3 regions of the Niveibacterium sp. genome follow, and region 1 is predicted to be linked to each of the others. Evidence: predicted binding sites of a transcription regulator. Region 1 holds the regulator's gene; each other region holds the start of a gene.
What was found. Region 1 encodes FliA, which starts transcription of late flagellar genes. Its sites were predicted from a motif close to CTAAAGTTNNNNNNNNNNNNGCCGNTA; they were not measured.
Positions count from the first base shown of each region.

Region 1 (4,992 bases):
CACGAACTGTTGATTACCGGCCAGATCGAGGCCTTGCTGAGCCTGGCGGAAGACAAGACCGCCGCGGTACGCCAGTTGCAGCAGGCGGAAAACGCCCGCGCGCTACTGCTCAGCCGTTCCGGTATCGATGCACGAGCGGGCAAGATCGCAGAATTCATCGCGCAGCTACCCGAGCAGACGCAGCGTGCATGGCGCCACTACCTTGATCTGGCCGCACGCGCGCAGCAGCTCAACCTGCGCAACGGCGAGTTCATCCGGGATCAGCTGCGGGCCAATCAACAAGCGATGAGCGTGCTGCTCGCGAGCACCGGCCCCAGTCTTTACGACGCCGACGGCGTGACATCAAGCCGCCCGGGCGGCCGACTTTTCGGTCGCGCCTGAGCGGCACTTCGGCATCAGCGCCCAAGCCGAATCACCCCCGCCACCACATCACTCCGGCAGTGTGGCCCCGAGCGCGGCTCCCCCAGGATTGGGTGTCACCGGCCCGACCGCGGGCGCTTCAGCGCTCGGCGGCAACATCGACTCGACATGGATGCTGACCCGGCGATTGCGTTGCCGGCCTTCAGCCGTGCTGTTGTCGGCAATCGGCCGCTGATCAGCGTAACCCGCCACCGTCAGCCGGCGCGCATCGACACCGGTGTCAATGAACAAGCGCACCACCGAACTCGCACGCACTGACGACAGTTCCCAGTTCGATGCGAACGCCGCCGTGGCGATCGGGATGTTGTCCGAGTGCCCCTCTACGCGAATCGGAAAGTCGCCCTGCGCGAGCACCTCCCCCACAGCACGCAGCGCACGCACCGCGTCACTCCCAAGATAGGCTTCGCCGGGGTTGAACAGCGCACTGGCGTTGATTTCGATCGAGATGCCGTGCGCGCCCTCGTTCACCGAAACCTGCCCGCCACGCACCAGCGGTTCAAGCACCCGGCGCACCTGCTCCGCCATGCTGTGCATCTGCTGGCGTGCCTGCACCCGCGCCTCGCTCTCCGCCGGCGACTTTTGCACCTTCGCCTGCTGCGGCACCGCCCCGGCAATCGACGCCCGCGGCACGATCTGCATACCATCGGCGTTGGTCGTCACGTTACGGAAGGCGCTGACCAGTGAGTTGGAAAGCACCCGGTACTTACCCTCGTTGATCGAACTCAGCGCATACATCACGACGAAGAACGCAAACAGCAGCGTAATGAAGTCCGCATACGAAACGAGCCAGCGCTCGTGGTTCTCGTGTTCTTCCTCGTGTTTGCGGCGGCCCATGGTGCGTTCCGTTAAATGCGCTCAAGACAATGAAAAGAACGGCGTAGGCCGCCATAACTTGAGCCGCCGGCAGCCCGAGCGTTCCGATCTGATATGACGGATGCCGCGCGGGCGCGCTCTGCCACGTTCAGGCACAGCTGCCGCGCTATTGAACAAAGGTTTTTTCTGGCACCCAGAACGGGTGCCTCGACGCATCAGGTCACGTAGCCCTGCAAACGGCTCTCGATGATGCGCGGGTTGTCGCCATGGGCGATGCCAACCAGACCGTCCACCAGCATTTCGCGTACGGCGACGAGCTGAGAAATGTGCGCCTGCAGCTTCTTCGCGATCGGCAGGAAGATCAGGTTAGCCGAGCCCACGCCGTAGATCGTCGCCACAAAAGCGACCGCGATACCGGCCCCAAGCTTGGAGGGGTCGGAGAGGTTCTCCATCACATGGATCAGGCCCATCACTGCGCCGAGAATGCCGATGGTGGGCGCATAACCGCCCGCGGCCTCCCAGACTTTGGCGCTGGTTTTCATCTGCTGCTCCCAGGCGCCAATCTCAACCTCCAGCACCTCGCGCAGCCGATCGGGCTCAACGCCATCGACCAGGAGCTGAAGCCCTTTGGCGGCAAAGCTGTCTTTCAGCCCCATCGCCTGCCCTTCCAGCGCGAGCAGACCTTCCTTGCGGGCAATCCCGCTCCACGACACGATCTGTTCGATCACGCGGCGAAACGGCGGCACCGGCGGCACGAAGATCCATGCCCCCATCCGAAGCCCCTGCCGGAATACCGTGAATGGACTCTGCAGCATCACCGCGCCGAGCGTGCCGCCGATCACGATCAGGAAAGCCGTCGGCTGCACCAGCGAGCCGATGTGACCGCCCTCCAGCACTTGGCCGCCAACGATGGCAGTCAAGCCGACGATGAGGCCGAGGATGCTGATCTTATCCACGGCGCGCGCCTTGGTCAGATCGACGCACGGCGCCCGCGGGCACTGGCAGCATGGCTACGCACCTGGCCGGAGATGCGCGAACGCAAGCGCGCAATGGCCTGGCTGTGCAGCTGGCAGACGCGCGATTCGGACACGCCGAGCACTTCGCCAATTTCGCGCAGGTTCAGGTCTTCCTCGTAGTAGAGGCCCATCACCATCTTTTCGCGCTCGGGCAGATCGTCGATCGCCTTGATCAGCGATTCGCGCATCTTCTTGTCTTCCAGCATGTCGAGCGGGTCGGCTTCGTTGCCGGCAACATGGCGTTCGAGGAAGTCTTCTTCTTCCTCGTCGCTGAAGTCCTCGAAGTACACCAGCTGATAGCCGCGCGCTTCCTGCAGCATCTTCTGATAATCCGCCAAGGTCATGCCGAGCGTTTCGGCCAGTTCCTTCTCGGTCGGCTGGCGGCCGTGGCGCTGCTCCAACTGGTGGATCGCGCTTTCGATTCGGCGCATCTCGCGGCGCAAGCTGCGCGGCAACCAGTCGTTTTCGCGCAGACCGTCAAGCATGGCACCGCGGATACGCTGCACGGCGTAGGTTTCAAACTGAGCACCAAGGCCTTCTTCGTAGCGCCCGATCGCGTCGAGCAGGCCCAGCATGCCGTTCTGGATGATGTCTTCAACCTGCACGCTCGCCGGCAGCTTGGCCATCAGGTGATACGCAATACGCTTCACCAGTGGAACGTACTGCGTGACGAGTTGATTCTTGTCTAGCGTTCCCGATGCGGTGTACATCGTGTGACTCTCTCTTCTACGGTCTCGTTCGAGGCTTCGGGCGAAGCCTCCCTGCCGTCACTACTCACACTATCGGCCGCCTGAGAGGGAAATTGAGCCCTATTTCAGGAATTTTTCTATCGGCTCACAGGGCGAGCGCCATCGAAGCGCGCTGCCTTCGCCGCGCCAGACCCAGTACGCGATCCAGAAATACACCATCCGTCGTGCTGTCCGAAGCAGCCGCAGCAGCTGCTGCACATGCATCAAGCCCCTTCACCCGGCGCAGGGCCAGATTCGTTTGCCGGTGACCCACCAGAATCAGGTTGGCGAGCAAGGCCTCTGCCTCATCCTGATCACGCGGATTGGCCAAGGCGAGGTCGATTTGCGGCCACGGGCCACCATCGAGCTGCTTGATCATTGCGTAGGCCTCGGTGATCGCACGCGGAGAGCCATCTACCACCACCACCATGCGGTGCGCAGCGCTCGCCAAGGGCGACAGGCTGCGGCGTTCGTCCGGTCGTGCGTGGATCAGCCACAGATCGCAGCCTCGCTGCAGCGCGCGGCATGTATCGGCAAAGCGCTCGCTGAGTACGCGGTCAGCACCGTTAAGCGCACGCGCCAGTCGCGCCGACGAGTACAGCGACAACCCGGGCCCCGCTTCGACACGCGCCGCCTCAAGCGAGACATGGCGCTCTACCGCTTGCAGAAGGTCAAAGCGCGCCGCAGCACCCAGCGCATCGGCCAAGTTGCCACAGCTCGCCATCTCATCGAACACGGTGACCTGGCGCCCACCTTGTGCGCGGGTCAGCGCTTGCCCCGCCAGCCAGTGCATCGCACCGGCCCCGAAGGCACTCACCGCCACCACTTGCGGCGGGGCGCGGCGCAACAGACGGCGCAGGCCCGCAGCTTGATCCTCGAATCCGGGTTTCATGCGCGGGCTCCGTCGTTGTCACGATTACGGGGGGCCGAGCTGAGCAGACCAGCATCCTCCGGCGTCAGGCGGAAGGGCGAATCCGGCGCCAGTTCGCGCAGCGCACGGTGCGTCAGCCACGCACGATTTGGCAGATGCAGGTCTTCCGGCACGCGCTGGCCGTTTGCAATGTAGTAGGCACGCAGTTCGTGGCGGATCACCACGTCAAGCGCCGGCGCCAGCGATGCGGCCTCGTCGGTCTTGCTCAGGATGCAACCGGCGAGATCCGGGCCCTCGTAGGCACGCACCACGTCTTCCAGTGTATCGCCGCGACTGGTTGAATTGAGCAGCAACAGCCGGCGCACGTGGCCGGCACCCGACAGCATCGCGGCCTGCTCGGCCACCATCTTGTCGCGCTGGCTCATGCCGATCGTGTCGATCAGCACCATGTGTTTGCCCGCCAGATCCTGCAGCGTGCGGCGCAGTTCGGAGGCATCGCGCACGGTATGAACCTGCACGCCAAGAATGCGGCCGTAGATGCGCAGTTGCTCGTGCGCGCCGATCCGGTAGCCGTCCGTAGTGATCAGTGCAAGGCGGTCCGCGCCATGGCGCACCACACAGCGGGCCGCCAGTTTCGCTGCCGTGGTGGTCTTGCCGACGCCGGTCGGCCCCACCAGTGCATACACGCCGCCACGTTCGATCAGATCCGACTCGGATTCGAGCGTCAGCATGCGCCGGCTGATCTGGTTGCGAACCAGGCTGCGCGCCTGGTCGGCTGTCACATCGCCCGGCACCACTTCGGCCAGCTCGCGCGACAGTTGCGCAGAGAAGCCGGCTTCAAGCAGTTCGCTCATGATCTGCGCGCGCACCGGTGCGCCGCGCGTCAGCTCGCCCCACGCAAAACCAGCCAGTTGGCGCTCGATCATGCCGCGAATGGCGCCCATTTCATCCGCCATCTTGGCGTTGGCGGCTTCCAGCGCGCGTACCTTATCGGCGGCCGCAGCTTCTGCGGCTTGGCGGGCAAGTTCGGCGGCCTGCAACTCGGCTTTCTGCTCAGCTTGCCGATCGCGGCGTGCGGCCGGCGCGCTTGGCTGGCGTGCCGGACGCGGGTAGTCGTCGGCCGCTTCGGCACGCAGTTCAGCAC
Region 1 covers NZ_JAYRDJ010000007.1:94,290-99,281, reverse strand. The annotation lists gene ACE3P0_RS07320 (flagella synthesis protein FlgN) at 1-381, shown strand, start outside; gene motD (flagellar motor protein MotD) at 430-1,254, opposite strand; gene ACE3P0_RS07310 (flagellar motor protein) at 1,449-2,189, opposite strand; gene ACE3P0_RS07305 (RNA polymerase sigma factor FliA) at 2,204-2,959, opposite strand; gene ACE3P0_RS07300 (MinD/ParA family protein) at 3,084-3,869, opposite strand; gene flhF (flagellar biosynthesis protein FlhF) at 3,866-4,992, opposite strand, start outside.

Region 2 (4,992 bases), on a different contig from region 1:
CTTTCGATCAGCGCATCGGGCAGCGCACCGCAGTTGAGTGGCACGAAGGGCGCATCACGGCGCGCCGAAAGGTAGTGGATCGCGCGTGCAGCGACCTCCTTGCCGGTACCGGTCTCGCCGGTGATCAGCACCGGCGCGTCGAAGCGTGCCATGCGCTCGATCAGATGCAGCGCATGCAGGAAAACCTCGGATTGGCCGATCAGATGGGGCAAAGCGGACATCGGAAACCTCCGGCGCCGTCCTCCAGCGGGACGACAGTTCACTCGGGCGGACTGTCGTTATAGGCGAGCGGCACGCCAGCGTCATGTTCTTCGGTCGAACCAGAGTGCCTGTCGCATATGGGCGACACGTCGATGGCGGCTTCTCGGCAATCAACCCGATGCATCCGCAGCAGCGCTGCGTCAATCGCAAAAAAGGGCAAAACCTGACCGGGATTGCTCAAGTTTCCGGGAGGCGCACCGATAACCGTGCTCTACATGGCCAGTCCCCTCTCGGAGTTCCAAACAACATGATCAAGAATCTGCGGATTTCGTCCCGACTGGTTCTTCTTTCCAGTTTCCTGCTTGCCCTGGTCGTCGTCGTCGTGGCGCTGGGCCGTTCCGGTTTAAGCACCGCCACCGCGCAGATGGAAAGCGCCTACACGCAGCACACGGTGCCGATGTCCTTGCTCGGCGTGTCGCTCGACACGCTGCACCGTAGCCGCATGCGCATCGTGCTGGCGATGGAAACGCAATACGTCAAGACCGCCGAAGAGCACTTCGAGGCCATGCGCCAGCTCGACGCCGACGCGATGAAAGGGCTGCAGACAGTCTTCAAGTCAATGACCGATGCGACATCGAAGAAGCACATCAAGGAGTTCCAGACCCACTACGCTGAATTCACCGAATCGCGCGACAAGATGGTGAAGCTGTATGGCGAGGGTGACCGCATGCAGGCGGTGTCCGAGTTCCGCTCCAACGCGCTGCCGGCGTTCGAGCAGGCAATCGACGCGCTGACCGCGCTGCTGAAGATGCAGGTGAAGGAGAACGAAGCCTCCAACGCCGCCGTGGCCGCCAATGCCGCAAAGATCAAGAACACCACCATGGCGATCGCGCTGGTCGGGCTCATCGCCGCCGTCGCGCTGTCGTTCTCGATCATCCGCTCGGTCACGAAGCCGCTCGGGCAGTCGGTGAAGCTGGCCGAGAAGATCGCCGATGGCGACTTGAGCACTGAAATCCGCGTCGAACGCAACGACGAAACCGGCAAGCTGCTGACCGCGCTCGACGCGATGCAGCAGCAGCTGCGCACGATGATCGGTGCGATCGAACAATCGAGCGGCAACATCGCCGGCGCCGCGCAGCACCTGAACAGCGCCTACCACGAGATCGAAGGCAGCGCCGCGCAGCAGAGCGAAGCCGCAGCCGGCATCGCCGCAGCCGTGCAGGAAATGACCGCCGGCCTCGATCACGTTGCCGAGCGTGCATCACGCGTGCGCGAAGAGGCGCAGAACGCGCACCGCATGTCGGAAGAAGGCGCGGTGCTGGCCGATGCGGCGAGCGACGAGGTCGGCCGCGTGGCCGAATCGGTGAACACCGCGGCGTCGAACATCGGCCGCCTCGAAGAACACTCCACCCGCATCAGCGGCATCGCCGGCATCATCAAGGAGATCGCCGACCAGACCAACCTGCTCGCGCTCAACGCCGCAATCGAAGCGGCCCGCGCAGGCGAACAGGGGCGCGGTTTCGCGGTGGTGGCCGACGAGGTGCGCAAGCTGGCTGAGAAAACCGGCAAGGCGACCAGCGAGATCATGACCGCGCTCGGCGCGATCCATGGCGAAACCGAAAGCGTGGCGCGCGTGATGCGTGGATCGGCCACGCAAGCGAATTCATCGGTGGAGGCGATCAGCCGCCTTGGCCCGGCGCTGAGCTCCTTGAAGAGCGGTGCCGACACCACCCGCCACGAGGTCGCCGAACTGGTAGAAACCTACAACGAGCAGAGCGCCGCCAGCCACGCGATCGCCGAGCACATCGAACGCATCGCGCAGATGAGCGACTCGACCAACGCGGCTATCACGCGCAGTGCCGGCTCGGTCAGCGACCTCGAATCGATGGCCGAAGAACTGCGCGCTGCGGTATCCAAATTCAGGCTTTGAGCGGACCGGGAGAGACGCTCCTGACGGCGGGCCGCTGGGTTGCGGCGGCCCCCGTTTTCTTTCCTGCCTTGATGCGGCGGTTTGACTTCCCGCCGCCCCCGCGTTAGTTTCCTGTCACTGCGCCGATTTGATCTACAGCTTGCGGGCGCGTTAAAAATGCGGCTAAAGCGAGGGCAACCCGACCGTCTGCTCTTCGCGAGCCGGTCGGGTTTTTGTTTTTCTGACGGGTAACCATGACTTCTTCCGGATCCGTTGGCGTCGTCTCGCCGCAGACGGCGCACTTCGCAGAACCGCTCACGCTGAAAAGCGGCGCGGTGCTGCCCGCCTACGATCTCGTCTACGAGACCTACGGCACCCTCAACGCCACGCGCGACAACGCTGTGCTGGTCTGCCATGCGCTCTCCGGCTCGCACCATGTCGCGGGCACCTATGCAGGCAAGCCGAAAAGCACCGGCTGGTGGGACAACCTCGTCGGCCCCGGCAAACCGCTCGATACCAACAAGTTCTTCGTCATCGGCGTGAACAACCTGGGCGGCTGCTACGGCTCGACCGGGCCGACCTCGATCAACCCGGCCACCGGCAAGCCTTGGGGTGCGGATTTCCCCTTCGTGACGGTGGAAGACTGGGTCGAGGCGCAAGCGCGCCTGGCCGACCGCATGGGTATCGCGCGTTTCGCCGCGGTCGTCGGCGGCAGCCTTGGCGGCATGCAGGCGCTTGAATGGACGCTGGCCTACCCGGACCGCGTGCGCCACGCCGCCATCATCGCCGCGGCGCCGAAGCTTTCGGCGCAGAACATCGCCTTCAACGAAGTCGCGCGGCAGGCGATCAAGTCCGACCCGCAATTCCACGGCGGCCACTACTACGAACACGGCGTGGTGCCGGTGAATGGCCTCAAGCTCGCACGCATGGTCGGCCACATCACCTATCTCTCCGACGATGCGATGGGTGAGAAATTCGGCCGCAAGCTGCGCCACGGTGAGCACAAGTACCACTGGGACGTGGAGTTCGAGATCGAGTCCTACCTGCGCTACCAGGGCGACAAGTTCGCCGGCTACTTCGACGCCAACACCTACCTGCTGGCAACCAAGGCGCTGGACTACTTCGACCCGGCCTTCGATTACGACGGCGACCTTGCTGCGGCACTGTCGCGCGCGAAGGCAGATTTCCTCGTCGCGTCGTTCTCGACCGACTGGCGCTTCGCGCCGGAGCGCTCACGTGAACTGGTGTTCGCGCTGATCCAGAACGGCCTCAAGGTGAGCTATTCCGAGCTGGAAAGCACCGCTGGCCATGACTCCTTCCTGCTCGACGATCCGCAGTACCACGCGGTGTTGCGCGCGTGGTTCGACGGCATTGGAGTTTGAGATGTCTACCCGTTTCGACTTTGAAGTGATTGCCCGCTGGGTGCAGCCCGGCGACACCGCACTGGATCTGGGTTGCGGCGACGGCAGCCTGCTCGCCTTCCTGCGCGACACCCGCCAGGTGAAGGGCTACGGCGTGGAAGCGGACCCCGAGCGCCTGGTCGCCTGCATCCGCAACGGCGTGAACGTGCTGCAGATCGACCTTGAGAAAGGGCTCACCGACTTCAACGACGGCCAGTTCGATCATGTGATCATGAGCCTGTCGCTGCAGGCGGTGCACCACACCGAGAAGATCCTCGACGAGATGCTGCGCGTCGGCCGCGAGGCGGTGGTGAGCTTCCCGAACTTCGGCTACTGGAAGCACCGGCAGGCAATCCTCAACGGCCGCATGCCGGTGTCGGAAAGCCTGCCCTACGAGTGGTACGACACGCCCAACGTCCGCTTCTTCACGATCGCGGATTTTGAAGCGCTGTGCGAGAAGCGCGGCATCCGCATCCTCGAACGTGCAGCCTTCGACGACGACAAACCGGTGAGCGGCGAAGCCAACTTCCTTGCCAGCATGGCGATGTACCGGCTGGCGCGTTGAAGCACGACCCGGCTCGCCGGGTCGGCCCCTACTCTATGCGGTTCAGGCAGCGGCGGCCAGCAGCTTGTGGATCACCTGCTGCACGCCGCGCTCGGTGTTGCACGGCGCGCGGAAACGCGCACGCGCCACCACCGCCGGGTGGGCGTTCTTCATTGCGTAGGAGTGCGCGGCTTCGTCGAGCATTTCCAGGTCATTGACGAAGTCGCCGAAGGCCATCGTCTGCGCACGCTCGACGCCCAACGCCGCCTGCAACTGCTGCAGCCCGCGCCCCTTGTTGACGCCGCTGGCCATCACGTCGACCCAGTGTTCGCCTGACACGACCGCCTTGAGCGATGCGCCCAACGCGGCGAAGTGCGGATAGATCTCGCGTTCCGCCGAGCCCGGCACACAGAGGGCCAGCTTGAGGAAATCGTCCGCCACGGCGGCGAGGTCTTCGACCACTTCAAGGCGCGGGTAGTACTTGGCCACTTCGGCAATGAAACCGGTGCCACTGCGCTCGACGTAAGCCGAGCGCTTGCCGCACATCACTGCGCCAATCTCAAGCCCACGCTGCGTCAGCCCGCGCCAGGTGGCAACCAGTTGCTGCACATCGGCCTGAGCGAGACAGCTCGAAGCCAGCTCGCGCTCGCCCATCATCACCAGTGCGCCGTTTTCGGCGATCACCGGCATCGTCGCGGCCAGCTCGGGGAAGAGCGCGAGGATGCTGTGGTACTGCCGGCCGCTCGCCGGGCAGAACACCACACCGCGCGCCGCAAGTTGTGCCAGCGTGGTCGTGAAATCAGCCGGTAGCTGCTTGTGTTCGTCGAGCAGCGTGCCATCCAGATCGCAGGCGATCAGTCGTATTCCGTTCATGTTTGTTCAACCTTGTTGCGTTTGACGGTGGCTAGAAAGGCCCGCCGTGCCCCTCAGATAGTGAC
Region 2 covers NZ_JAYRDJ010000008.1:109,042-114,033, reverse strand. The annotation lists gene ACE3P0_RS08070 (sigma-54 interaction domain-containing protein) at 1-221, opposite strand, end outside; gene ACE3P0_RS08065 (methyl-accepting chemotaxis protein) at 509-2,131, shown strand; SAM riboswitch at 2,241-2,314, shown strand; gene ACE3P0_RS08060 (homoserine O-acetyltransferase) at 2,365-3,492, shown strand; gene metW (methionine biosynthesis protein MetW) at 3,494-4,075, shown strand; gene ACE3P0_RS08050 (HAD family hydrolase) at 4,118-4,927, opposite strand; gene ACE3P0_RS08045 (VOC family protein) at 4,981-4,992, opposite strand, start outside.
Region 2: a site for FliA is predicted at 2,233-2,259, ahead of ACE3P0_RS08060 (homoserine O-acetyltransferase). Genes of this name have one in related genera too.

Region 3 (4,992 bases), on a different contig from region 1:
GGCTCTCTTGATGCTGTGGATGGAAGAAGTAAGCGTGCATGTCGGCCAGCCGCTCGAACAATTCGGCGCGGCGGGTAACCGGAGGTTCGAACAGCGCGGTGAGATCGGCGACGACGGCATCGAGCTGAACAAGCAGCGACTGCAGGTTGCTACCCATGTCATCAAGCACGCCGCGCATGAATGACTGCGAGATCGCCTGTCGCGCTGCCTCACGTGCGGCCGGCGATGATCCAATCTGCAGCGCGTCTGGGCGAACCGTGTGCGCGCCCGCGATCTGCGCACCGTCGTTCGGGTTGAATACACGCGCATCGGGAAAGTCAGCAATCGAGCGCTGCATCACGTCACGCGAGTAAGTGAGCTGTTCGGTCGAAAGTACGACACCGTCGAAGTTGGCCGGAATCGGCGTGCCGCTGCGGTGAAGCCAATGGGTCCCGGCGACCATGCCGGCGAGGTATCCCTCTTTTGCGGCACCGTTGTCCTGGTAGTAGATCGAGTGGCGCGAGTGATGTACGCCCTCCGGGTGGAAACCCAAATCCACGCCGAACAAATACACCTCGCGAAAGCCCATCTTCAACACGAAGTGGAGCCCACCGTTGGTGCAGGTTGGATTGGTCCGTATCCGCGGCAGGCGCGAATCGAAGTCGAGCATGTTCGAACCGAAGTCGATCTCCTTCAGGAAGATGCCCGGCTGAGGCGTCAGATCAAACACCGCCGGACACATGATCGCGGATGCAATCAGCGGCGTATCGGCGAGCACAGCACGTGTCGTGGGCGTATCCAGCACCCTGAAGGTCGCCGCGGTACGTTCGATCTCGATGTGAAAATCGGGCTTGATACCCGCGTTGGCGAGCGCTGACAAGGCCGTGCCGCACGAGAAGATGACAACGCGATCGCGGCATTCGCGCAGTACCGGCAGCAGGCCGTCGAGCGACGGGCCCGCGCCAACAACGATCGCGACCGCATCGTCCGGCACCACGCCACCGCCGACGAACACCGGGCGCCGTGCGAGCGAGTTCTCAACCGCGTGCTTGAGACCCAGCAACTCGTCGTCAAAGAAGCCCCAGCCGCGAAACAGGTTGCCGAGGTCAGTCCGGATGCGCTCCCACAGCTCGCGCACAGGCTCCGAGTCATAGTCGTGAAAGAACAGCGCGGCGCCCTGCACGACATAGGGCGGCGCATGACGTTGAATCGCTGCCAGCACACTCGCCGACAGGATGCTGATGTGTGGATGTAAAGCGATCGAAAAACTGCGCCCGCGGCTGGCAAAGCGCTGATACAAGGCCACGTAGTCGACGAAGTACAGCGACAGGTTGAGGCGCTCGACTTCGGTATCGACGATCACGAGGTTCTGGATCTCGTAGGTATCGACAAGCCGATCCAGGTGCCAACCAAAACCGCTGCCGAACACCACCACCAGCGGCTGCACGCGATGACCGAAGTAGGGGCGTTCGAAGCGCTCACCGCTGCCCGGACAGACGCGCTGGAATTCCTCCACCAACTCGGCACGGAAGCTCGGTTCGATCGGCCGGAAGAAGTCGGGGTTCAAACCGTGCTGTGTGATCTGCCCCACATCATCGAGGTACGACGCCTCCACCCACACCCGCGATCGCCCCTGCTCTGATTCAAAGACCTCGAACAGGGTGCGGCCGAGATCGGTGAACTCGCGCAGCGTTCCAACGAAACGCCCGCTGTAGATCCGCACGTTGGCATCCGCATCGACTTCAAAAGGCGCCGGCAACTGCGTCGCCATCAAACGATCGAACACCGCCGGAAAATTGGTGTGCAGGAAATACAGATTCGCCTGGTAGGTCGCGTATAGCTTCTGGATATACGCCTCCTGAAGCGGCGTCCAGTTCTCGCCGACTGCGGCGGATTGATCCTGAGTCATGTTCTTTATCTCGTCTGCCTTGAACCAAGGGGCGACACGGCGCCGGACTTTCCGCGATTGTGCGCCATCAACCGCCGCCGCGATCCGCTGAAAAGCAGCGCCAAGCCTACCTATTTCGGGTCATCCATTGCGCCACGCGCCGAGCGGGAAATCTAACCCTAAAGGACAAGCGCATGGGGTCGTAAATGGACTTACTGCGGCGCACAACACTTGGCAACTTGCAGATTTTCCTAAAGTTTTCCGGTGCAACGTCGTAATCACACTCAAGCGCAACGACGCTTGAATCGATCGCAAAGACGATCGCTAGTACATACGGAAACGGAACGACAAGGAGTAGCAAAATGGCACTCACCATTAACACCAATGTGTTCTCGCTGAACGCACAACGCAACCTGGCCACCACCCAGACGCAAATCGCAACCCCGCTGCAGCGCCTCTCGTCCGGCCTGCGGATCAACAGCTCGGCAGATGACGCCGCCGGTCTGGCAATTTCGGAGCGCATCGGCTCCACGGTGCGCGGTCAAACCGTTGCAATGCGTAACGCCAACGACGCCATCTCGATGGTTCAGGTGGCAGACGGTACGGCAGCAAAAGTCAGCGACAACCTCCAGCGGATGCGCGAACTGGCCGTGCAGGCGGCCAACGGCACCTACAACTCCGGTGACCGCGCAAACATCCAAGTGGAGTTCCAGGCGCTGCAAGCGGAAATCACCCGTATCGCGCAGAACACCAAGTTCAACAACATCGCGCTGACCGATTCGAGCGCCGCAGCCTCGTTCAGCTTCCAAGTCGGCGCAGCCACCTCGGCGGACAACCAGATCACGGTTAATAGTGCGGACCTAACCGCCAGCACGGGTTTGTCAGTCAGTTCGTCCTCGATCAACGTCGGTGGCAACGTCGCCGCGTCGCTCGGTGCCGCTCAGGCGCTTGCCGCAATCGCCGCGATCGACACTGCGATCAACACGGTTACGACCACCCGCGCCGGTTTCGGTGCTGCGATCAACCGTACGCAAGCCGTCATCAGCAATCTGCAGATCGCGGTCGAGAACCAGTCGGCCGCACGTGGCCGCATCGTTGATGCCGACTTTGCATCGGAAACCGCGAACATGACCCGCCTGCAGATCCTGCAACAAGCCGGTACCGCGATCCTTGCGCAGGCGAACGCGATCCCGCAGCAGGCACTGAGCCTGCTCCGCTAACCCTGAACTTGATCTAGCCGGAACGGGGTGGCCCTGAAAAGGCCGCCCCATCAGGCCAGGGTAGGAGAAGGCATCATGACGACAATTCCATCGATAGGGTCTTCGCCTCCAGGGGCGCTCCCGCCGTCGTCGGGTTCGCCAGTTCGGAATAGCGCAGAAACAAGGCCCACCGCCCAGGCAAACGCCGCAGGCGGTGTTGCGCCATCCGGCGCGGTCAGCGGCAACAGCGCAGCGCAGACTGCATCGCCGGCTCAAGCTGCACAAAAGCAACCTGATCGCGAAGAGGTTGAAAGGGCACTGCAAGAAGTGAAGAAGGCAGTCGACCCCATGGCACGCAACTTGCAGTTTTCGATCGACGAAGACACTGGCCGAACCATCGTTCGCATCGTGGATACCGCGACGAAGGAAGTGATCCGCCAGATTCCGAGTGAAGAGGTACTGGCAATAGCCAAAGCGCTGGATCGCGCGAATGGCGACACCACCAGTGGCGTATTTCTGAAACAGAAGGCCTGAGCCCACAACGCAAAGGCCTGATTGGCAGTAGAAGGCGGGCAACATGGCAACCTTCAGCAGTCTTGGCATTGGCTCGAACCTCGACCTCAACACCCTGCTTGACGGGTTGATGAAGGTTGAGCGGCAGCCGATCACCCTCCTCCAGAAGCAGCAAACGGGTCTCAAGTCCCAACTCTCGGCGCTTGGTCAGGTCAAGAGCGCCCTTTCGGCGCTGCAGACGGCATCGGATGCACTAAAGACGACGGCAAACTTTGCCGCGTTCAAGGCAACAAGTTCCAACTCGGACGCTGTAACGGCAACGGCTGCCACCGGCGCTGTCGGCGGCAGCTACCAGGTCGAAGTCACCCAACTCGCAAAAGCGCAGAAGGTGATGGCGTCCTTTGCTTCCGGTACGACTTTCCATGGCACCCTGAAGCTGGAGTTGGGCAAAGCCGATGCAACCGAGGCCGATGGGTTCGCCGCCGCCAAGTCGGTAAACATCGATCTGGAAGGCAAGTCGCTCGCGGGCGCGCGTGATGCCATCAACGCTGCCGGCATCGGCATTACTGCAACCCTGATCAACGAAGGCAGCGGCGCAACGCCCTATCGGCTCGTGCTGACTTCGCAACAAGGTGGCGCCGATAACCAGATTCGCGCGACCGGCGTATCCGGCCTGAACTACGCGAGCTACAACGGCACGATTCCAGACCCCGACAACCCGGGGGCAACCCTGCCAGCCCCTGGCTCGAAAGACGCCAATGTCAGCCAGGCTGTGGCTGCGCAAAACGCCCTGTTCAGCATTGACGGCATTGCGATGTCGCGCTCGTCGAACGCGGTGTCGGATGCAATCGACGGCATCACGCTGAATCTTGCAAAGGAAACCAGCGGTACGGCCGCCACACTTTCGATCAGCAAAGATCCGGATGCCGTCGCAACGAAGATCAACGCCTTTGTTAAGGCCTACAACGACCTGAACAAGATCCTCCGCGACACCTCGTCCTACAACGCCGACACCAAGACGGCCGGCGTGCTGAATGGCGACTTTTCTGTTCGCGCAGTGCAGGACCGCATGCGCAACGCAACCACGGCGGCCGTCGCGGGCGCCCCCGGCGGTTACGGTCGGTTGGCCGATGTCGGGATCAGCTTCGAAAAGGACGGCAGCCTGAAAGTTGATTCGAGCAAGCTGAGTGCCGCGATCAGCGATCCGGCCAAGGACATCTCGAAGCTCTTCACTGGTATTACGGGCACCACCGGCATTGCAGAGCGCGTCTCCACCGCCGCGTCGGCGCTGCTCGCGACCAACGGTGTCGTGACCACACGTACGGACGGACTCACGAAGGGTATTTCCGCGATCGACACACGTATCGACCAGATGGAAACCCGCGTGACGATGGTGGAAGAGCGCTATCGCCG
Region 3 covers NZ_JAYRDJ010000001.1:433,593-438,584, reverse strand. The annotation lists gene ACE3P0_RS02030 (motility associated factor glycosyltransferase family protein) at 1-1,888, opposite strand, end outside; gene ACE3P0_RS02025 (flagellin) at 2,230-3,087, shown strand; gene ACE3P0_RS02020 (flagellar protein FlaG) at 3,163-3,600, shown strand; gene fliD (flagellar filament capping protein FliD) at 3,644-4,992, shown strand, end outside.
Region 3: a site for FliA is predicted at 2,119-2,145, ahead of ACE3P0_RS02025 (flagellin). Genes of this name have one in related genera too.